One region of the Ruminococcus bovis genome, then DNA from elsewhere that is predicted to be linked to it. Evidence: riboswitches for the same ligand, from Rfam matches in the RefSeq annotation. Region 1 holds a riboswitch; each other region holds the start of a gene.

Region 1 (8,124 bases):
AGTACAGATAAGTAGTTGTCCACCACCACTCTTAGCGTGATGAATGTGCCAGTTGTTTCTACAACCCGGTTCAAATGTAACATTAGCTAGGAATACTGCTGTATCCTTAGGATTAGTTAGTGGATTCAAAAATGAATTACCAACAAAATACTTTGCAAAAGCATCATTAGGATTACCTGTGCCAAATTTGTTGGCTTTGTCAAATTCTTTCTTATCTAAATACTTCATTTACTTTTCCTCCTGTCTGATAAATAACTTATTATATTATTCCTTATTTACATTATATATCCTTAATAATACAATGTCTAATACTTAAAATTAATTGTTAGTTATGCCTTTTAGGTATTGTTCTATAAACTCAATAAATGTTGATGTAGCAGTAGAAAATATACAGTCTTTCTTCCAAATTAACACAGTTTCACTTTCAATTTTAGGACTGAAAGGAACAAATTTTAAACCATCATATTTACAGTTAAGTTCTATTCCTACAACACAACTTTCTGTACTTTTGCCCATCATAGCTTGATTGTATATTAAATTACCTTTTCCCACAATCATATTACCACTGCTTTTACCTAGCCAACTGTTTACTTTTTGTTGCATAAACTTGTTCATAGATACAATCATAGGAAGATTTTTTAAGTCCTTAGGTTCAACAAATTCCTTGTTAGCTAATTCACATTCTTCACAAATGTAAACACCCCAAAGTTCCTTAACAGGCATAGTAACATAGTTATATTTGTCTATATCAATAGGAGTTTGTACAAGTCCAATGTCAAGAAGTCCACTTTCTATTCTGTCAAAAACACTGTAACCGTTGCCACTATGTAAGTCAAATTGTACAAGTGGATATTTCTTCCTAAATTCAGCAATAATATCACCTAAAATTTTAGAAGACAAAAATTCCCCACAACCAATATTTATTACACCTTCAAGTTCCTTTTCATTGTAAGAAAGTTCCTTGACTGTCTTATCGGCTAAGGATAAAATTTCCTGTGCTCTTCTTTTAAGAATTAATCCATCCTCAGTTAAAGAAATGTTGTGATTGTTTCTTATAAATAACTTTGTGCCTAGTTCTTTTTCAAGTTGAGCAATTTGCCTTGATAGGGTAGGTTGAGTTATATGTAAAAGCTGACTTGCTTTAGTAAAATTTTTTTCATTAGCAATAACTAAAAAATAATTCAAAACTCTAAGTTCCATATTTATCACCAAATTAATTATAACATATTGTTAAATAATAAGAAAGACAGTATAGAAACAATTACGCTATACTATCTTTCTTGTGTAAAGATATGATTAATTTAGTAGATGTTTAGTGTAAATAGATTTATTCATCAATGCTTTTCTTTGCCCAAGAGGTAACTTTACTTTCAGAATTTTCTGACTCAGCACCATGAATAGCAAGACCTGCTTTAACATTAGCACCAATACAAATTTTCTTTAAGTCGTTTACTGAGTTACCAAGACCACTACCCTCATGTGTCATTAAAGGCAATACATTTTTACCGTTAAAATCTAACTTCTCAATAAGAGAAAATACTGCCATAGGGTAAGTACCCCACCAACATGGACCACAAATAAAAATGTTATCATATTCTTCAATACTGTCAAGATACTTTTTTAGTTCAGGTCTTGCATTGCTATTGAATTCATCTTTTGCCTCTTTAGTACATTGAGTGTAGTTTTCTGAATATTCATTTACAGTTTCAACTTCAAATAAATCTCCACCAACTGCATTACTAATATACTCAGCACAAATTTCAGTATTGCCTTTCTTAAGGCTTACAATATTTCCATTAACATAATTCTCACCTTTTCGTGAATAATAGATGATTAAATTTTTACTCATAAAGATTCCTCCAAATTTACAAATTTACTCTACATTTTAATTATATTTAAAAAGTACCTATAATTCAATTCTTTATACTTATGTAAATAATAAGTATAACTTATTAATTTCTTCTTGACATATATAAACTAAAGTGTTATTATGAAACTACCATAAAGAGTGCGTGAGGGAGTAAGCCCTATGATCGCACACCAACCTACCAAAAGGCAAGGTGGTAAAGCTTAACCGATGGTGTGTATATATTTAGTCTGGTCAACATCTATCGGTAACGATGGGTGTTATTTTTTTACCTCTCTTTGTGGAATTATTACTCAAAGGGAGAATTTTTTATGTCAAGAATTAAAAACTTATTAGCAGAAAATGAAGGAAGAATCTATGTTTATCTTAAGGACAATTCAGTAGCAAATCAGTTTATGATTGATGCCGAAAGTGAGGGCTTTACTTTTAGTGATGGAAAGAAGCCAACTGAGAGAAAACCATCTGATATTATGGCAGTTAATAGGAACAACACAATTAATTATGTTGGTACAGTAGGTCATATTGCCTATCAATCAACAGACAAAATTGGGGAAGAACCACTTATCAAGATTGATTACAGTGAAGTACTAAAACAATCAAAGTAAAATCAATATGTAAAACAGAAAGGCTGATACCACTTAGGTGTCAGCTATTTCTGTTTAAATAAAAATTATAAGTACAAGCAAAATGCCAAATTCATTGAATAAAATGTACTAGTAATTTGGAGGTGGTGTTGTGCTGGAATTTATAAATTTTTTAGGTCAGTATATTTTTACCTTTATTCTTCACATATGTGGTAACGGAAAATTCCCTAAACCATTATCGGAAGAGAAAGAAAAGGAATACCTTCTAAAGTCCAAGAATGGCGATATTAAGGCTAGAAATATTTTAGTAGAACATAATTTGCGATTAGTAGCACATATTATTAAGAAATATTATGCAGTAAATGTTGACCAAGATGATTTAGTTTCAATCGGTACAATAGGACTTATTAAAGCCATAAATACCTTTGATATGGACAAAAATATAAAACTCAGCAGTTATGCATCAAGGTGTATTGAAAATGAAATTCTAATGCATTTTAGAAATTTGAAAAAGTCCTCACAAAATGTTTCTCTGGAAGATGCAGTTGATATTGACAAAGACGGTAACACCCTAAAATTAATGGACTTACTTTCTATTGATGATGACTTTGCAGATAACTTAGATAAAAAGCTAAATCTCCAAAAGATTAATAAGTACCTAACTGAAACTTTAACAAAAAGAGAATTGCAAATAATTAACTTAAGATATGGACTAAACGGTAGTAAACCACTAACCCAAAGAGAAGTATCATCAATTATGAATATTTCAAGATCATATGTTTCAAGAATAGAGAAAAAGGCTTTAGAAAAATTAAAAGAAAGGTATGATAACAACTGATTATTTTAAGCGAGTAAAGAGGAATTATCCTAATTACTCGCTTTTTCTATTGACAAAATAATTATGTGGGATTATAATATAACAGTGTTATATAACAATGTTATATGAGGTGTGGTATGATAAATAAAGATAATGGAACACTTGAAAATATTTTAAATGCAGGTAAGGAAGAATTTTTAGAAAAAGGTTTCTTGTCTTCATCATTAAGAAATATTGTAAAGAAAGCTAATGTAACTACCGGTGCATTTTATGGTTATTTCTCTAACAAAGAGGCCTTGTTTAGTGGTCTTGTTGAAGAACAAGCAAAAACAGTAATGCATATGTTTATGGAGTCACAAGAAGAATTTGACAATATTCCTGACGAAAATAAAAGAGAAAATATGGGCAGTTGTTCAGGAGATTGTATTTCTAGATGTGTAGAGTATATTTATGATAATTTTGATATTTTTAAGTTAATTATCTGTTGTTCACAGGGTACACCATATGAACACTTTATTCACAATATGGTGGAAGTGGAAGTTGAGTCAACTTATAGATTTATAGAAGTACAAAGAAAACTAGGTTATGAAGTACCGGAAATAGACAAGAAACTTTGTCATATTCTTGCAAGTGGTATGTTTGGTGGAATGTTTGAAATTGTAAGACACAATATGCCAAAAGAAGAGGCAGTTGTATATGTTAAACAACTTAGGGATTTCTATACTGCAGGTTGGGAAAAAATTATGGGGTTCTAATACCCTATATTTTTTACATATAGGTTAGCTACAACTAACTAATTTTTAGGAGGGATTTTATGAAAAAGAAATCAAATCTATCAACCCTAATAGAATATGCAGGGAAATATAAAGTCCTTACATATCTTTCATGGGTACTGTCGGGTATTAGTGCATTAGTAGCATTAGTTCCTTTCATTTATATTTGGAAAATTATCAAAGAAATTCTTGATAATATTTCTGACTTAAAGAATGCTGAGAACCTTGCATATGATGGTTGGATGGCAGTTATTTTTTCTGTACTTGCTATACTTATTTACATAGGTGCATTAATGTGTTCCCACTTATCAGCCTTTAGAGTACAAGCAAATTTAAGAAAAACTATGACTCACCATATCACAACATTACCACTAGGCAAGATTGAGTCTTTCGGTAGTGGTAAATTAAGAAGTATTATTAATGAGTCTAGTGGTGCAACAGAAACATATCTTGCTCACCAATTACCTGATATGGCAAATTCTTTCGTAACACCTATTGCACTATTATTTATGTTATTCTTCTTTGACTGGAGATTAGGTCTACTGAGTCTTATACCGGTTGTGTTAGCCTTTGTTATTATGGCGACTATGACAGGTAAAAGAATGCAGAAGAAAATGGAAGAATACCAAAATGCCCTTAATGATATGTCCAATGAAGCTGTCGAATATGTAAGAGGTATTCCTGTTGTAAAGACCTTTGGTCAGTCAGTATTTTCATTTAAAAGATTTAAGGGTGCTATTGACAGATATAGCAAATGGGCAATTTCATATACAAAAGAATTGCGTATGCCTATGACAATTTATACAATGCTTATTAACGGTGTGTTTGCATTTTTAATCAGTGCAACTTTGTTTTTCACAAGAGATACTATTACAACAGAGTTTATCCTAAATTTAATTTTCTACATAATCATTACACCTATTATTTCAGTAACATTGACAAAGACAATGCATGCAACTGAAAATAATCAAATTCTAAATGATGCAATGAATAGAATTAACTCTGTATTAGAGTTAGAACCTCTTTCATCATCAACTACTCCACAGTCACCTAAGGATGGTTCAGTTCAGCTAAAGAATGTTTCTTATAGCTATGATGGAAAGAAAAAAGCATTAAATAATGTTAGCCTAAAAATTAATTCAGGTGAAACAGTAGCATTTGTAGGACCATCAGGTGGTGGTAAATCTACTTTAGCAAATATTATTGCAAGATTCTTTGACCCTAATAGTGGTGAAGTTTTAATCGGCAATATTAATTCAAAGGATATTTCAAAAGAAGAATTGATGAATACAGTTTCTTTCGTATTCCAAAACAGTAGATTAATCAAAGGTACTATCTATGACAATGTAAAACTTGGCAAAGAAGATGCCACAAAAGAACAAGTGTTGTCAGCATTAGAAAAAGCTCAGTGTATGGATATTATAGATAAGTTACCTAACGGTATTGATACTTTAATAGGTACTAACGGTATTTATCTATCAGGTGGTGAATGTCAGAGAATATCTATTGCCAGGGCAATATTAAAGGATAGTCCTATTGTTATTCTTGATGAGGCAACTGCCTTTGCTGATCCTGATAACGAAACAAAAGTACAACAAGCATTTAACACACTTTCAAAGGGTAAAACAGTTATTATGATTGCCCACAGACTTTCAACAGTTATTAATGCTGACAAAATCTTTGTTATTAATAACGGTGAAATTGCAGAAAGTGGTTCAAGTGAAGAATTAATTAATTCTAACGGTATCTTCAGTAGTATGTGGAAGAACTATCAAACCTCTGTAAATTGGAAAGTTAAGAAGGAGGTAGTAAAATGATTAAGAAAATTCAGAAGAAATATGCACTTTCTCATAAAGGTGCAGTCGATTTAGTAAAGGGTATATTGGCTTGTACATTACAGAATATTGTTTTTATGTTGCCGGTAGGTTTGCTTTATCTTTTAGTAGATGATTTACTAAAGGGTAGTATTAGCCAAAGCCATATTGTATTTTATATAGTAGGTACAGTAGTAGCACTTCTCTTAATTGCTTTATCAACTTATTTACAATATAATTGTACATTCCTTGCTACTTATGTAGAAAGTGGTGTAAGAAGAATTACTTTAGCCGAAAGATTAAGAAAAATTCCACTTTCATTTTTTGGTAAAAAAGATTTAGCAGACTTAACATCAACTATTATGGCTGACTGTACATATCTGGAAACTGCTTTTTCTCACTTTATCCCACCACTATTTGGTGCAATTATTTCTACTACATTAATTGCAATTAGCTTATTTTTTGTTGATTGGAAACTTGCTATTGCCTCATTGTGGGTATTACCTATTGCTTTCTGTATTGTTTTGTTTTCATCAAAAATTCAGCAAAAGCTAAATAAAAAGTCTATGAAAGCAAAGATTGAATGTGCAGACGGTATTCAAGAATGTATCGAAACTATCCAAGATATTAAGTCCAATAATGCAGAAGAAACTTATCTAAAGGGACTTGATAAGAAAATTGATAATGTTGAGAAACAAGCAATTAAAACCGAATTCGGTACAGCAGTATTTGTTGGTTCAGCACAAATGATTTTGAAACTGGGTATTGCAACAACTGCCTTGGTAGGTGCATATCAGCTTATAAACGGCAGTATCTCTGTAATTACAATGTTTATGTTTTTACTTGTAGTATCAAGATTATATGACCCACTACAAGGTTCATTACAGAATTTAGCAGCAATTATTGCATCAAGAACAAATATTGCCAGAATGAACGAAATCCTTGACCATGATATTCAGCAAGGTACTGAAATAATGGATAATAAGGGTTATGATATTGATTTTAATAATGTTTCATTCTCTTATAACGGAAAAGAAAAAATCCTTAATAATGTTAATTTCACTGCAAAGCAAGGTGAAATCACTGCATTAGTTGGTCCTTCCGGTGGTGGAAAAACAACAGTTTCAAGACTTGCAAGTAGATTTTGGGATACAGACAGTGGTACAATCACAGTAGGTGGTATGGATATTTCAAAGATTGAACCAGAAACATTACTTTCACTTTATTCAATAGTTTTCCAAGATGTTACATTATTTAATAACACAATTATGGAGAATATTCGTATCGGTAGAAAAGATGCCACAGATGAAGAAGTGCTAAAGGCAGCTAAACTTGCAAATTGTGATGAATTTGCAAAGAAGTTACCTAACGGTTATAATTCAGAAATAGGTGAAAACGGTTGTGAACTTTCAGGTGGTGAAAGACAGAGAATTTCTATTGCCAGAGCATTCCTAAAGGATGCACCTATTATTCTACTTGATGAAGCAACTGCATCCCTTGATGTTGAAAATGAAACTCTTATTCAAAATGCACTTTCAAAACTTATTAAGGATAAGACAGTTTTGATTATTGCTCATAGAATGAGAACAGTTGCAGATGCCGACAAGATTGTTGTTTTAGCTAATGGTACAGTTGCAGAAAGTGGCACACCGTCAGAACTTGAAAAGCAAAATGGTATTTATAGTCATATGGCTAGTTTACAAAAACAGAGTAACAGTTGGACTATTAAGTAACTTTAATTAAATAATAGTTAAATAAAATGTAAAGGTGAATGTGTTTTGAAATACATTCACCTTTTTGCATATTGCTACTTGAAATTTTTGTCACTTAGGTTATATAATATTTATGGCGAAAAAAGTAGGGAAGATGATATAAATGGCAGTTGCCAAAAGAAAAACAAATTTAATGACACAGGGTAATATTGTTAAGCAAATATTATTCTTTTCAATACCACTTATTTTAGGTAATTTACTTCAACAACTTTACAGTACAGTTGACTCAATTATAGTAGGTAATTTTGTAGGCAGTAATGCCTTAGCAGCAGTAGGCTCTAGTACATCACTGATTTATTTGTTAATAGCCTTTAGCCAAGGTGCAGCAACAGGTGCAGGTGTTGTAGTATCTCAGTATTTAGGTGCTGAGGATAGAAAGAGAACCCATGATGCAGTTCATACAGCAGTAGCTATTTCAATAATTTTAGGTTTAGTCTTAACATTAGGTGGTGTACTCCTTAGTAGGCAAATACTTATTTGGATGAATACACCTAAAG
Region 2 (8,124 bases), 830 kb from region 1:
TACAACTAAACGGTTTATTTCTTGTGCAAAATAATGAACATTGAATTTAAAATATACATTGTACATATCCTTAAATAGTGTTAAAATCTATATACTGAACTAAATAAGAGGTGAATATATTGAAGAAGTTACTAAAGCACTTTAAACCTGCAATCATTCCTATTATTTTCGTTGTAATTTTGCTAGTAATTCAGGCTTATTGTGACTTATCATTGCCAACATATATGAGTAATATTGTCAATGTTGGTATTCAGCAGTCCGGTATTGAAACTGTTACACCGGATAAAGCTCCAAAAAGCGAAATGGATAAAATAGAGCTTTTTATGGAAAAAAATGACAAAGACTTTGTAAATTCTCAGTATAAAAGTGAGAAGTACAAAAACAAAGATATTCTTACATTAAAGGAAAATATCAGCGATGAAAACGCCGATAAACTTGCCGATAAGCTAACAAAGCCTATGCTTATCACTTATATGTTAGAAAAAGGTGAGAAAGGCGAACTTTCTTCCGACTCAGTAAGTGGCAAGATTGACAACAAGGACTTCCAAAAGATTATGGAAAAGGGTGTTAAAGAAATGACACCTGAAAACCAAATGAAGTTTATGGAAATCAACAAGAAGTCCCAAAAGGGTGACTCAGTTGATATGTTTGAGATTTTGCCTTTATTCAGCGAAAACACTATGAGTCAAATTACCGATGTAATGAACGACAAGCTAAAGGCATTTGACAAACTTGGGGAAGACACAATCACACAGGTTGTAACACCATATACAGAAAGTCTTATGAAGTCTGCCGGTGTTGATACCGACCAAGTAAGAATGAATTACCTATTTAAAGCAGGTACATTAATGCTTGGTTATGCCGGTGTAATCTTTGTATGTATGATTGCTGTTTCTCTACTTGCATCAATTATCGGTGCTAGATTTTCTAAGGATATTAGAAGTCATGCATATAACCAAATTATCAACTTCTCAGCAAGTGAATCAAACAAATTTAGTAATGCATCCCTAATTACAAGATGTACAAATGATATTCAGCAAATCCAGATGGTTATTGTAATGATGCTAAGAATGATTATCTATGCTCCAATCTTAGGTATCGGTGCATTACTAAAGGTAACTAATATGAGTTCCGGTATGGTATGGGTTATTGCATTAGCAGTTGGTGTTATCCTTGTACTTGTTGCAACACTAATGACAATAGCAATGCCAAAGTTTACTGCACTTCAAAAGTTGGTTGATAAGGTAAACCTAGTATCAAGAGAAATTCTTACAGGTCTACCTGTTATCAGAGCATTTAGCCGTGAAGACCACGAAAATGAAAGATTTGATGATGCAAACAAAACTCTTACAAAGACTAACCTATTTGTCAACAGAGTTATGGCAATTATGATGCCGGCTATGATGTTCATTATGAACGGTACAACAGTACTTATTGTTTGGGTTGGTGCTAATGAAACTAATGCAGGTAATATGCAGGTTGGTGACATTATGGCATATATCCAATATACAATGCAGATTATTATGTCATTCCTAATGATTTGTATGGCAAGTATTATGATTCCGAGAGCATTTGTTTCAGCAAAAAGACTTGGTGAAATTTACGATACAGAAATTACAATCCACAACCCTGAAAACCCTAAGCAGTTTGAAGAAAAGCAAAAGGGTGTTGTTGAATTTAAGGATGTAACTTTTACTTATCCGGGAGCAGAAGAACCTGTACTAAAGGATATTAGCTTTACTGCAAAGCCTGGGGAAACTACTGCTATTATCGGTTCAACAGGTAGTGGTAAGAGTACACTTATCAACCTTATCCCAAGATTTTACGATACAACTAAGGGTTCTGTTACAGTTGACGGTCAAGATATTAAGGATGTTAAATTAACTGATTTAAGAGATAAAATCGGTTATGTACCACAGAAAGGTATGTTATTCTCAGGTACTATTAAGTCCAACATTGCTTTTGCAAATGAAGACCTACCAATGGAAAAAATTGAAAAAGCAGCAGAGATTGCTCACGCAACAGAATTTATCAATGAAAAGCCTAAGAAATATGAAACACACATTAGCCAAGGTGGTACTAATGTTTCCGGTGGTCAAAGACAGAGACTATCAATTGCAAGAGCTATTGCAAATGAACCTGAAGTGCTAATCTTTGACGACAGTTTCTCAGCACTGGACTTTAAGACTGATGTTGCAGTAAGAAAGGCACTTAGCGAAAATATTAAGAATAGCACAATCCTTATTGTTGCTCAAAGAATCAGCACAGTTCTAAATGCTGAACAGATACTTGTACTTGACAACGGTAAAATCGTTGGTAAGGGTACACACAAAGAACTACTGAAAAACTGTCAGGTTTATCGTGACATTGCAGAAAGTCAGTTGTCAAAGGAGGAATTACAGTAATGCCTATGCCTATGGGAGGACCTAGAGGTGGTAGAGGTCCACAAGGAAGAATGATGGGAACAGCTAAAGCAAAAGACTTTAAGGGTTCTATCAAAAGCCTTTTTAAATATATCGGCAACTACAAGTTTGCCATACTCATTGTTGTAATTTTCGCCATTGCAAGTACAGTTTTCAATGTTATAGGACCTAAGATTTTAGGTAATGCAACAACAGAACTTTTCAACGGAATTATGAGTAAGTATTCCGGTGGTTCAGGTATTGATTTCGGTAAAATTGCCGGTATCTTAATCGGACTGCTTTGTATCTATATTACAAGTTCAGTTTGTGGTTTTGTTCAGAACTTCCTAATGAGTACAGTAACTCAGAAGGTTGGTTATAGATTAAGAAGAGATATTTCATACAAAATCAATCTTCTTCCTATGAACTACTTTGACAGACACCAAACAGGTGAAACACTATCTATCATCACAAATGATGTTGATACTCTTTGCACAAGTTTAAACCAGGTTGCAACTCAGGCAGTAACATCAATTTCAACAATTATCGGTGTGCTATATATGATGTTTAGTATTAACTGGATGATGACACTTATTGCCTTAGTTATTCTACCGGTTGCACTAATCTTTATTTCACTTATTTTCAAGATTTCTCAGAAACACTTTAGAAATCAGCAAGATTACCTAGGTCATGTTAACGGTCAAGTTGAAGAAACAATCAGTGGTGTTAACATTGTTCAGGCTTTTAACACAGTTGACAGAAATGTTGAAGAATTTGAAAAGTCCAACAATATGCTTTATAAATCAGCATGGAAGAGCCAGTTCTTCTCAGGTTTAGCAGGTCCTATTATGCAGGTAATCGGTAACTTAGCTTACGGTGCAATTGCAGTGCTTGGTGGCTACCTAGCTATTCAAGGTACAATTACAGTTGGTGACATTCAGTCATTTATTCAGTATGTAAGACAGTTTACAATGCCTATTCAGCAACTTGCTCAAGTAAGTAATATGATTCAGCAAATGACTGCATCAGCTGAAAGAATTTTTGAATTTATCGGTGAAAAGGAAGAGTCACAAGAGGCTGAAAACCATTGCAAAAAGCCTAACGGTGAAAATGTTACTGTTGATGAAATCACAGGTAATGTAACATTCGACCATGTAAAATTCGGTTACAACGAGGACAAAATTATTATTCACGACTTCTCAGCTAAAGTTAAGCAAGGTCAGAAGATTGCTATTGTTGGCCCTACAGGTGCAGGTAAAACAACAATGGTTAAGCTACTGATGAGATTCTATGACCTAAACGGTGGTAGCATCTTAGTTGATGAACACAACATTAATGACTTTGACAGAAGAGAACTAAGAGAACTTTACGGTATGGTTCTTCAAGATACATGGCTATTTAAAGGTTCAATTATGGAGAACATTCGTTACGGTAAGTTGGATGCAAGTGATGAAGATGTTGTAAAAGCTGCAAAGGCTGCTCATGTTGATGACTTTGTTAAGCACCTACCTGATGGCTATAATATGGTTCTAAATGAAGAAGCATCTAATGTTAGCCAAGGTCAAAAGCAGTTATTAACTATTGCAAGAACAATTCTTGCCGACCCTAAGATTCTTATTCTTGATGAAGCTACTTCTTCAGTTGATACAAGAACAGAGGCATTTATCCAAAAGGCTATGGATAACCTAATGGAAGGCAGAACAAGTTTTGTTATTGCTCACAGACTTTCAACAATCAAGAATGCTGACTTAATCCTATTTATGAAAGATGGGGACATTGTTGAACAAGGTACTCATGAAGAACTACTTGCAAAGGGTGGTTATTATGCAGACCTATACAACAGTCAGTTTGATAAAGTATCTTAAAAATTTATCACTTTAACACAAAGGGAAGTTACAGTTTCTATGTAACTTCCCTAATTTTTTCAAAAAAAGAACACACAATAACAGTTGAAGTAATCACAAAAATGTGATATATTTGATTAAAGGAGTTGATAGTATGGCAAAAAAAGGTACACACGGCTATTTTGAAGATGAAAACAAAGAAACATCTTTTGATGACTTCAAAACTGATATGACTAACATTGATGATGAAGTTGACAAAATCTTAGCCGAACAAAGAAAAGCAAAACAACAGATTGACTTCTTTAGTGATGAACCTATTGATAATAACGAAGATGAATATGTATTTGACAACAGTTCTTCAAGAGAACTAAAGAGCAATAGCCCTAGAAGAAATACATATGCTGAAAATATAGAAACTGAAGAAGTTACACCTGAAACTAAAGAACCACAGGGCAGTTACTCTGCTGATACTAACGATAGTGGTGAAAGCAGAAGTAACAGAAGTTCCGGCAGTTCAGGTAGCAGAAGTTCAAGCAGTAAAAGTTCCAAAGGTTCTAAGGACAAAAAGAAAAAGTCTAAGAAAAAGGACAGAGGACACAGTAGCCACGATAGTCACATTAGTCACGAAAGTCACAGCAGTAACAGAAGAGATAACAGTAAATCAAGTGACAGAAAAGCTGAAAAATCTTCTAAGAAAAGTGACAAAAATAAAGGCCATTCCGAAAAGAAAAAGCATACAGGACTAAAAACATTTGTTGTTATCATTATTATCCTAGGTGCTTTATGTGGTGGTGTTTACGCTTACTTTGGACACATTCCAACTAAGGAAGATATTCAAAACCTACTACCTATGTCAGACAGTGCAGAACCTACTTCTTCCACTTCAATCCACGAAACACTTGTTGCAATTACTGTTTCAGGTGATACAGTAACATATAACGGTGAAGTGCTAAGTAGTGTTGATGAATTAAATAACAGATTGTCAAAGGAAACAGACCCTACAATATCTCTAATCAACAATGATGCAAATGCTTCTACATACAACAAGGTTGTTGAAATTGTTAACAACTACGGTGGTAACTTTGAAACAATGGATGATGACAACACAAACCCATCCATTAACACAGAAGAAAACTCTACTGAAGAAAATACTACAGAAAGTGTAGCAGAAAGCACAACAGAACCTACTTCTGAAAGCACTTCTTCAGCAGAATAACTGACAATTTATTCCGACAGTTGACATTATATTTACTATGTGTTACACTATGAAGGTAGAAAAATTAAATATTTTCTTATCAAGAGCGACTGAGGGACAGGCCCTATGAAGTCCGGCAACCTGCGAAAAGCAAGGTGCTAATTCCTGCGGTATAACCGAAAGATGAGTATTAAGCCACCGTCTTTCACGGTGGCTTTTTTTGTGGTAAGAAATATAAGAAAAGGAGTATAGATATGGGAAAGTATTTATTTACATCAGAATCAGTTACTGAAGGACATCCTGACAAAGTTTGTGACCAGATTAGTGACGCAATTCTTGATGCAATTTTTGAACAAGACAATATGGCTCATGTAGCTTGTGAAACAACAGCAGTTGCCGGTATCGTAAACATTATGGGCGAAATCAGTACAACTGCTAAAGTTGATTATGAAGCAGTTACAAGAAATGTAATTAATGAAATCGGTTATGACAGAGATGAACTTCTATTTAACGGTCATAACTGCAAAATCAACAATATGATTACAACACAGTCACCTGACATTGCAATGGGTGTTAACGAAAGTTACGAACTAAAAGACGGTGAAGAAGACAAGTACAATCAGTTTGGTGCAGGTGACCAGGGTATGATGTTTGGTTATGCTTGTGACGAAACAGAAGAACTAATGCCACTAACTATTTCACTATCTCACAAACTGGCTAAGAAGTTAACTGAGGTTAGAAAGAACGGTACACTAAAGTATCTTCGTCCTGACGGCAAAACTCAGGTTACTGCTCTTTATGAAGATGGCAAGGTTGTTAGCATTGACACAGTTGTTATCTCTACTCAACATGATGAAGATGTTACACTTGAACAGATTAGAAATGATTTAATCAAGTATGTTATCAAGCCAATTATCCCTGAAAACCTACTAACAGATGACACAAGAATTCTTGTAAACCCAACAGGCAGATTTGTTATCGGTGGTCCTGCCGGTGACTCAGGTCTAACAGGCAGAAAGATTATTGTTGACACATACGGTGGTTATGGTCGTCATGGTGGTGGTGCATTCTCAGGTAAAGACCCAACTAAGGTTGACCGTAGTGCTGCTTACTATGCAAGATATATTGCTAAGAACATCGTTGCCTCAGGTATTGCTAGCATATGTGAAGTACAACTTGCTTATGCAATCGGTGTTGCAAAGCCTGTTTCAATTATGGTAGATACTTTCGATACAAGTAAGTATAGTAATAGTGAAATAGCAAATGCTGTTAAGAAGGTATTTGATTGCCGTCCGGCTGCTATTATTGAAGAACTTAACCTTCGTAATACTAAGTTCCTACCTACTGCTGCTTATGGTCATATGGGCAGAACAGACCTTAATGTTAAGTGGGAAGATACCGATAAGGTAGAAGAACTAAAGAAAGCATTAGCATAATTAAATTACTTATAACTTTTAAATTTTTATAATCCTAAGCCAAGGCTACTAAATAGTCTTGGCTTTTCTTATACAAAAAACGGCTGATACAATAAAGTATCAGCCTTAATTTTTCGTTTATATTACATTTTTATAATTGCTATTAAGATTGAGAAGTAGTGAAATGCACTGCCAAGTATAGTGAAAATATGCCATATGGGATGGAAGTATTTCACCTTTTTAATTACATAAAACACAATACCAACAGTATAAATTATACCACCAAGCACAAGAAATAATGCAGAAAGGAAAGGTACTTTTGCAATCAGTGGCTTTATGGCGAAGATAATAACCCAACCTGTAGCAATGTAACAAACAAGAGAAGGAATCTTTGCCTTTTCCATATTAATTGAATTTAGTGTTATGCCGATAATTGATGCAACCCACACAACAGAAAACAGTATCCAACCTGTAACACCACCAAGAATATACAGAGTAATCGGTGTGTATGTACCGGCTATAAGCAAAAATATTGTGTTGTGGTCCATTATCTGAAAAAAATGCTTTACCTTTTCATTTGTAAATGAATGGTACAGTGTACTCATTGTGTAAAGAATTATCAGTGATGCACCGTAAATTGCCGAACTGACAACTGCCAATGCATTTCCGTATATAACCGAAAATACAAGCAAAACAACTGTACCTGCTATGGACAAACAAGCTCCCACACCATGGCTGACAGAAGAAAAAATTTCTTCCCCTAATGTGTATTTCCTTTTGATTTTTCCCATTAATTAATCATCTCTATTCTTTATTTTTGTAGCCAAGATGTTTTACTGTGTTGCTATATTATTCTTTCGCTAAATTGTATTTTTCTAAGTTGTGTTATTATATTTGTTTCTTATAAGCTATATTACTATGTTATTTAGCTAAGTTATAATATTCTGTTTCCTAAATATTATTATCCATTATCTTCTCAGTTTTATCAATATGTATCCCTATGCAATTTATCCCTTTTAGCTATATTGTTATGCATATTTAGCATTATAAACTCTTTATCTTTATCTATGTAACTAAACCGATAATATGTTTTTATATTTTATGGTAAAGGGTTATAAATAATAATACAATTTAGTTTTTCAATTTCAATTGTGGGTTATAATAATTTATCTCTGCGAATTAGGGCTTTCAATTTTGTTTCTGTATTACGATAAATTAGTTTTGCAAATTTGGGTTTGTCTTTTAATTTTTATTGAGTGTAAAGTAAA
Region 3 (8,124 bases), 990 kb from region 1:
AAGCCATTTCTGACTTTCTCAACCACAAATGCTCCCAGATAGACAAGCTCATCGCCCTCAAACAGCAGAAGATCGAGAAGTTACAGCAGTATAAAAAATCCCTGATATACGAATATGTTACAGGCAAAAAGGAGGTATGACCTTGGAAACCAAAGAAAGACGCTTTGAACAGGATATCGAGACGTTCTTCCTCTCCGATGAGGGCGGTTATGTTTCGCTGAAAAGCAGTCAGTTCGATGTTGACAAGTGCATCTGTATGGACGTGCTGTGCAGGTTCATCGAAAAGACACAGCCGAAAGCGTGGGCGAAGTATCTCAAATACTACGGCGAGAACGCACAGGAAAAGCTCTATTTCCGCCTTGAAAAGTGCATCAGCGAACAGGGCTTGATCTATGTTCTTCGCCACGGTATCGAAGACCTCGGCATCAAGCTGAAAGTCTGCTACTTCAAGCCCGAAACTGCCCTCAATGATCTCGATGTGGAGCGCTATGAGGCGAATATCCTCGGCTGCACAAGACAATTCCGCTATTCCCCACACAATACAAATACCATTGATATGGTACTATCCGTGAATGGTATTCCCGTTGTATCTATTGAACTGAAAAACCAACTTACAGGGCAAGATTATCAATGTGCAATCAAGCAATATAAAAACGATCGTAGCAGTAAGGAGTTTTGTTTCCGACTTGACCATCGCTTCCTCGTATATTTTGCTGTTGACCTTTATGAAGTCTGGATGACAACGCAACTCAAAGACGGAAGCACCTATTTTATGCCGTTCAATCAAGGCTCAAACGGAGCTGGCGTTAGTGGTAGCGCAGGCAATCCTGAATACCCTGATGGATATGTAACACATTATCTTTGGGAAGAAGTCTTGCAACGGGATTCACTTATGGATATCCTCTACAGATTTGTTTCTCACGTTAAGGAAAAGGATGTAGATACAGGAAAAACAAAAGAGAAACTGCTGTTCCCACGTTATCATCAATATGATGTGGTGCGTAAAGTTCTTGCCGATGTAAAGGTTAATGGTTCTGGAAACAATTATCTTATCCAGCACAGTGCCGGTTCGGGCAAATCAAATTCTATTGCGTGGATTGCCTATCGTCTGGCTTCTATTCACGACGCAAATGACGAAGGGATATTTGATTCCGTTATCGTAGTAACAAACCGTGTCGTACTTGACGGGCAGCTTCAGGACACAATCAACAGCTTTGAGCACAAGGTTGGTCTTGTGGAAGCGATAGATGATAAAAAGAATTCCCACAGCCTTGCAGAAGCAATTAACGATGGTAAAAAAATAATTATCAGTACGGTTCAGAAATTCTTGTTTGGCTACAAGGATATGAATAGTTATACGGGTAAAAAGTTTGCAATCATCATTGATGAAGCACATCAGGGACAAAGCGGCGAAAGTGCAAGAATGCTCCGCAGGAGCCTGATAGATCTTGGTGTAGCTATCAAAGATTATGCCGAGGAGCAGGAAATCAACATAGAAGATGTTGATCTGACAGATGAGTATATAAACGCAGTAATCGGTCAGGGTAGACACGCAAATCAGTCTTTCTTCGCTTTTACAGCAACGCCAAAAGGTGAAACTATTGAGGTTTTCGGAACGCCTTACACCAAACCTGACGGTACTCCGGGTAAACGTCCATTCCACGTCTATTCTATGAAGCAAGCTATAGATGAAGGATTTATCCTTGATGTATTACAGGACTATACCACTATCCGTGAAGCGTTCAAGCTTGTAAAAGTATCCGAGGATAATCCCGAACTAATTGAAGGAGCGGCTTCAAAAGCACTATTCAAATATTATAAGAAGCACGGATATACAATTACGCAAAAAACTGAAATGATTATGTCTAATTTCCTTGCTAACGGCAGATTTCAAATTGGAGGGAAAGGTAAGGCAATGGTGGTTGCAGATAGCCGTGCAAATGCGGTTCGTTATTATCTTGCAATCAAGCAATATCTGAAAGACAATCCAGTGGTTTCAGCAGGATGTGATGTTATGATTGCTTTTTCAGGAGAAATCACGCTTGAAGAAATGCCAACGGAAAAGCCTTTTACAGAAGCGACTATGAACCTTGATGAAAACGGAAAGTATATCACAACTGATAAAAAGTTCCGAAAAGTTTTCCACAGCAATCAATACAATATCCTTGTTGTTGCTAACAAGTACCAAACAGGTTTTGACGAACCGCTGTTACATTCAATGTACATTGATAAAAAATTAAAAAGTGTCGCAGCAGTACAGACGCTCTCTCGCTTGAATCGAACTTGTTTTGGAAAGACAAGCACTTTTGTCCTTGATTTTGAGAACACCGAAGAGGAGATCAAGAAGGCGTTCCAACCGTTTTATGAGGAATCTTCTATGGAGGGTGAAACAGACCTGAATGCTGTTTATGATTACAGAAATAAGCTGCACGATTATATGCTGTTCAACTATGATGATGTAGAAGAATTCAACAACTTTATGTCAGGACAGTCCGGAAAAGGTCAAAATGCTGCCGCTCTCGGTCAACTTGCTGGTATGTTTAGACCTGTTATAGACAGATATAGAGAGCTTTCTGAAGATGACCAATATGATGTTCGTGATTACCTCCGTAAGTTCACAAGGACTTATAGTTATGTCACTCAAATTGTCAGACTTCACGACAAAGACCTTTTTGCTGAGTATCTCTACACTTCAAACCTTCTGAGGTTATTGCCTAAATCGGGAAAAGACATCGTTGATATAGACGATAAGGTCAAACTTGAATATGCAAATCTTAAAGAAACGCATACAGGCGCAATAATACTTGATGAAAAGAAAGTTGTCTGGACTCCAAGCGGGACATCGGAACCTAAAAAACCTAACAAGAAAAAGGATACATTGCAGAGTATCATAGATAAAGTGAACGAGCGCTTTGACGGTCAATTCACCGAAGCAGACAGGGTTATAATTGAGGGCATATATCGAATGTTTATGGACGATAAGGACGTTAAAAAGTTCAAAAAATATGCCAACGATAATAGCACTGAAATGTTTGTGAATTCCCTTTTCCCTGATAAATTCAAGGAGATTGTTACACAGTGTTTCCTTGATAACAACGAATCTTTCCAGAAACTGTTTAACGATCCTGAATTCTATCAGAAAGTACAGGACGTTATGGCAAAAGAACTATATAAGACACTGAGAAAAGATTAAGCATATAAACACAAAACTAAATATTTTTTGCCTATATAGAGTGCGTGAGGGACAAGCCCTGTGACCGCACACCAACCTACCGAAAGGCAAGGTGGTAATGCTTGAATGATGGGTGACTATAAATACAAGCGCCTATCAACCGATGGGCGCTTTGCTCTGCTCTCTTTTGGTAATACAATATATTCAGGAGGATTCTTATGTCACACACAATTAAACAACTTTCCCAAATGAATGGCAGAGTGTATGTGTATTTTAAGACAGCCGATCTTTGTCAACAATTTTTGAATCAAGCTGAACAGGAAGGTTTTGCTTTCCAAGATGGCGTTAAGCCAACAGAGCGACACATAAGCGATGTGATCGCAGTCAATAAAGATTATACCATCAACTATGTAGGAACTGTTGGTCACATAGCTTTTGGTAGCAATGTCCAAAAAATTGGAAATGAAAGCCTAATACGCATTGATTACGCGGATTTCATCCGATGATAGCTTAAGCCGTGCTATGATATATTTGTAGCACGGCTTAATTCTGATCATTTGTATATAAAATATATATTCACCTATTGGATTTTAAATAGATTTGTGATAAAATAATATTAATTATATGGTTTTGAGGAGAGCTAAAACAATGGCTAAGAAAATCATAAAAATCACATATAATCCATATGACAATCATATCAAGTTTATTATCTCACTTGATTCTGGTAAAGTATGGCAGGAGCTTGCTGATACATCTGAACTCTTGAAATATCAGAATCAGGAATGTGTCTTTTCAAATTGTGTAGAAGATATTGTTAGCTACATCAATCAGTACCAGAACAGTAGCTTGGAAGGACTGTGTATACAATTTGTTGGCACAGGCGATGATTTTTCGATACTTGAAGAAGTAGTTAAGAGCGAGAATAGGAATTCTAACAAAAAAGGTAAGATACTAACTGAATATGTAGGAGTGTATAAATCGGCGGATGAATCAATCGAAATAATACGTTCTGCATATAACAGAATATCAAGTGAATTTGAGGACTACCTTCCCGGAAATAAAAAGTATGAAACTAATACCAGTTATGCAGAGATTGGTGATTTAATCAACCTATTTACTGCTACAGTTAGCAGCGATATACCAATTTGCGTGATTGGTACTTATAGCGTCGGTAAATCGGCGTTTATCAATGCTATAATCGGAGATGAGATACTTCCAAGCAAGGTTGATCCCTGCACAGCTAAAGATGTTAAAGTTGAAAGCGGAACAGAAGTTTCCTTTAGTATTGAATACAAGGGAGAGCCGATTACATACGTTATTAATCCCGGTCATATTGAATCTCGTGATGAAGAGTCAGAGTTTGCTGAAGAATTCAGAAAAGCTATTTGTGAGCATTGTGTTTTTTTAGGTAAGAATTCAAATGAGATTCTTCACGATATTCTGATTGCGCTTAATGAGAGTGAGAAAACGTTTCCTCCAATTGCTGATGTAGGCTGGAATATTTCTATTAGGCTTCCGTTTGTAAATTCTATTCTTAAACAAGATAAGTGTAAAATCATTATTTTTGATACGCCCGGAAGCAACAATAGCGATATTGATCAGCACGCACATAGAGAGTCCCTTGAAAAGATGATGGGTAAACAGACCAATGCCCTTCCGATATTCGTTATGGATAGGAATCAAGTTATTTCAAACGATAATAACGAGGTAAAAAGTCTGCTTGATGAAAACAGGAAGGGATTCTCAAATCCTAACTGTCTTATTGTGTTCTCAAAAGCAGAGAATATTCCAACTTCTGCCTTTAGTCAGCCAATACCACCGGCATTTCTTAATTGGCATGGAAAGGCTACTTTTTTGTATGTCTGTGCTGTTGGTGCTATTGGAGAGAAGAAAAGAGATGAAAGATGGCTTGATCCGGAATATCAGGATGGATATAAGGATTGGAAGCTGAAATATAACAGTGATCACAGAACACTTCCGAGTCATAATATAGTTCCCTGCGGAAGGGTGATGGATACGAATACACGTGCATTGATTAGCGACGAATTGTACGCAACAGGTATCCCGTCTGTTGAAGATGAAATCAATTACTATGTTCAGAGATATGCAAATTACAAGAAATGCGTGAGCGGAAGTAAACTACTTCAAAACGCATTGCTACTGGCAAAGAAACAGCTTAAAGACCAGAAAAAAGAACTGGCAGAAACTAAAGATAAGAAAGAGAAAGAACAAACCGCCAAAAGGAACGAACTGATAAAGGCTATTGATGGAGTAAAAATCAAAACCATTAATATTCAGTGTGTGATTGAAAAATATCAAACAATTTTGGAAGATTATTGCTCTACGGTTTTACCTGAAATTCAATCTATTTGGGGAGAAGCTAAAAAATCTAAGAATCCAACAAAATATGTTGAGATGCATTTGCAGACACATTGTATGGAAGGTTTGTTTCTAAAAGCTTATGAAGGAGAAACCGGAATCCAGAGAGAAATAGTCAAGATTCTATCAGGGTGCGCTAATGATTACAAGGCAGAACTGCTTAGAATCGTCAAAGGTGAGGGCAGCAGTTTGTCAGAAGATGCTCTGGAGGAGCTGAGCGAAATTTTTAATTCTATCAATACTCCAAATTTTGTGGAAGTGGGTATTAATGGGAACCAGCTCTTCAACCTTATCGCACAGATACCTTTTTTCAGAGAACAATTTGAAAAGATGTATATTGAGAGTATTGCCGAAAGCATTTGCAAACAGCTAAAGCACCAAAAAGGAGGTCTATTTAGGAAGGATAGGCTTGGTTTATTCGCAGAACAATGTATTCAGCAACCTGTACAGGCGTATTTTTCTCAACTTAAGACTTGGCAATCTACTCATATTGACAGAATCAAAGAGACGTTAGATAAAGATAATTATATATTGAGTCAGTATGATGCTTATATCATAGAGCTTGAACAGCAAATAGAAAGACTTGAAAATAGACTTAACAATCTGACTGATGTGGAGGTTATTCTTGGGACTGTGCTAAATGCCCAAGAGTTGGAGGTAAGCTTATGAGTGAATTGAATAGTTCGATTTTGAAACTTTCCAGAAATATTTGTTCGGGTAAGTGTGGCGTTGAGAAAACCGAAGCTGTGATAAAAGATCTTGAAGCAAAGTTTGGTGACTGGGATATGCCAGTTGAACTTCCAGATGGTTCAAATATGACGAAGGAGCAGCATTTGAAAGCCCTTTCAGATACCATTAATTCGGGAGTGTTTTCAAAAGATGCACTTCGGACAATGGCGTTGTTGTCTGAGGAAATCTATTCAAGCAAAAGCAGATTCAGTGGGAAGAAACTATTGGTCATAGGCGGTGTAGTTGGCTTTGTAATTGTTGTCGGCATTGTTATCATCGTGACTATAAGAGGTGCAAAATGAATCAAAGAAAAAAGGAAATAACGAACAAACAAACCTATGTGGCTCCGGTCGATTCGGATGAAGTACAAAAAGTGGTCAATGAAATGATTGGTCAATGCTCAGCATCAGTGTTCAAGAATTATCTTCCATATATTTCGAGAGCATATGATGTAAAGTCTCTCGAAGATTCAATAGCGCCCGAGGAAACAGTTGCCTTTTTTGATATAACAAAACTTGTTATAGAGGAAAAAGACAAGATGGTAGAAAAGTTGAAGAATGTATATCATTTATTGGCATACTCAGACAAAAGTCTTGCTCTAATCATCCATAGAAAACATGATGGTTGCCAAATTGGACTTGCGGTGGGTAAATGTCAGGATTCTGAAGCGGCTACAAAAATGGCTGAGAGCTTACAAGATGCGTTAGTTGGGAATTTTCCGGGAACATCTTGTAGTGAGGTTCTTTCTTATACGGATTCTGAAGATTGCATCTTCCAAGCGCTGAATGAGTCTTCTTTCTTTAATGAAAATAATATATCTAATTATAATTCTATTGCTGTAGTATCAAACATTGCTTCTCAGTTTTCAGAGGACTATATCAATCAAGGGATTGAAAAAGTGATTGATGGTATTGTTCCGGCTGAAAACAAGGAATATACTATGGTTATTTTGGGCGAAGCTTTGAATAATGAGATGTTGGAAAGAAAAAAGCGTGAGCTGTACGCTATCTATACTGGATTAAGTCCGTATTCAAAACGAACCGAGAATTGGAATTGGTCAAAAAGCCAGAACTGGAGTAAGAACTGGAATGCAGGGCTTGCTTTTATTGTAAGTCTTGGTGGCGGCAAGAACAAAAGTGAGTCTGAAAGCGAGTCTTCTGGAACATCCGTAGAGATTAATCAATATGCAGTGACTCATACTCTCGAAATTATAGAAAAGCAAATGGAGCGTCTTGAAAAGTGCGAAGCGCTGGGGATTTGGGATATTGCAACTTATGTTTTTTCTCCTGATTGTCAACTTGCCAGTGAAGTGGCTCATATGTATATGTCTCTTACACAAGGCAATGAATCTTTCTATGAAAAACCGTCAATCAATGTTTGGAATTCGCAACGAAACGAGAAAAAGACTAAAGAAGCAGTAAGTGCTATTGCAAAATGTGTTCGGAAAATCGTCCATCCGACGTTTATAAAGAAACCTGACTATAAAGATAATTATGCAGAATATTGGGCGAATGAAGTTACTCCTACATCTATTATTTCCGGAGCAGAACTGGCTCTTGCAATGAATTTGCCCAAAAAGTCAGTGCCGGGATTATCACTGATAGAATGCGCTTCTTTCGGAAGAGAAGTATTATCATTTGATAAAGAATATTCGGGTGATGTTCATATTGGAAAAATACACCATATGCATCATAACGAAAAAAAGAATGTGGACTTGAATAAGAATTCGATCTCCTCTCATGTTTTTATTACTGGTTCAACTGGATCTGGAAAAAGCAATTCGGTTTACACCATTCTCAATGCGCTCAAAACAACCTTTATGGTAATAGAACCTGCAAAGGGAG

The links. Region 1 has a riboswitch for S-adenosylmethionine ahead of E5Z56_RS10300 (hypothetical protein). Riboswitches for the same ligand answer to the same signal wherever they lie in the genome.
Region 2: it holds a riboswitch for S-adenosylmethionine, as region 1 does, so the genes downstream of both, metK (methionine adenosyltransferase) here and E5Z56_RS10300 (hypothetical protein) in region 1, are expected to answer to the same signal.
Region 3: it holds a riboswitch for S-adenosylmethionine, as region 1 does, so the genes downstream of both, E5Z56_RS05620 (hypothetical protein) here and E5Z56_RS10300 (hypothetical protein) in region 1, are expected to answer to the same signal.

Annotation. Positions count from the first base shown of each region.
Region 1 covers NZ_CP039381.1:2,186,640-2,194,763, forward strand. The annotation lists gene E5Z56_RS10285 (cupin domain-containing protein) at 1-228, opposite strand, end outside; gene E5Z56_RS10290 (LysR family transcriptional regulator) at 319-1,200, opposite strand; gene E5Z56_RS10295 (flavodoxin) at 1,328-1,849, opposite strand; SAM riboswitch class I at 1,997-2,127, shown strand; gene E5Z56_RS10300 (hypothetical protein) at 2,179-2,472, shown strand; gene sigK (RNA polymerase sporulation sigma factor SigK) at 2,603-3,289, shown strand; gene E5Z56_RS10310 (TetR/AcrR family transcriptional regulator) at 3,406-4,023, shown strand; gene E5Z56_RS10315 (ABC transporter ATP-binding protein) at 4,083-5,858, shown strand; gene E5Z56_RS10320 (ABC transporter ATP-binding protein) at 5,855-7,588, shown strand; gene E5Z56_RS10325 (MATE family efflux transporter) at 7,731-8,124, shown strand, end outside.
Region 2 covers NZ_CP039381.1:576,052-584,175, reverse strand. The annotation lists gene E5Z56_RS02815 (ABC transporter ATP-binding protein) at 120-2,405, shown strand; gene E5Z56_RS02810 (ABC transporter ATP-binding protein) at 2,405-4,267, shown strand; gene E5Z56_RS02805 (hypothetical protein) at 4,401-5,462, shown strand; SAM riboswitch class I at 5,536-5,631, shown strand; gene metK (methionine adenosyltransferase) at 5,696-6,877, shown strand; gene trhA (PAQR family membrane homeostasis protein TrhA) at 7,000-7,647, opposite strand.
Region 3 covers NZ_CP039381.1:1,193,534-1,201,657, forward strand. The annotation lists gene E5Z56_RS05610 (restriction endonuclease subunit S) at 1-140, shown strand, start outside; gene E5Z56_RS05615 (type I restriction endonuclease subunit R) at 143-3,193, shown strand; SAM riboswitch class I at 3,222-3,308, shown strand; gene E5Z56_RS05620 (hypothetical protein) at 3,391-3,678, shown strand; gene E5Z56_RS05625 (dynamin family protein) at 3,821-6,220, shown strand; gene E5Z56_RS05630 (hypothetical protein) at 6,217-6,582, shown strand; gene E5Z56_RS05635 (ATP-binding protein) at 6,579-8,124, shown strand, end outside.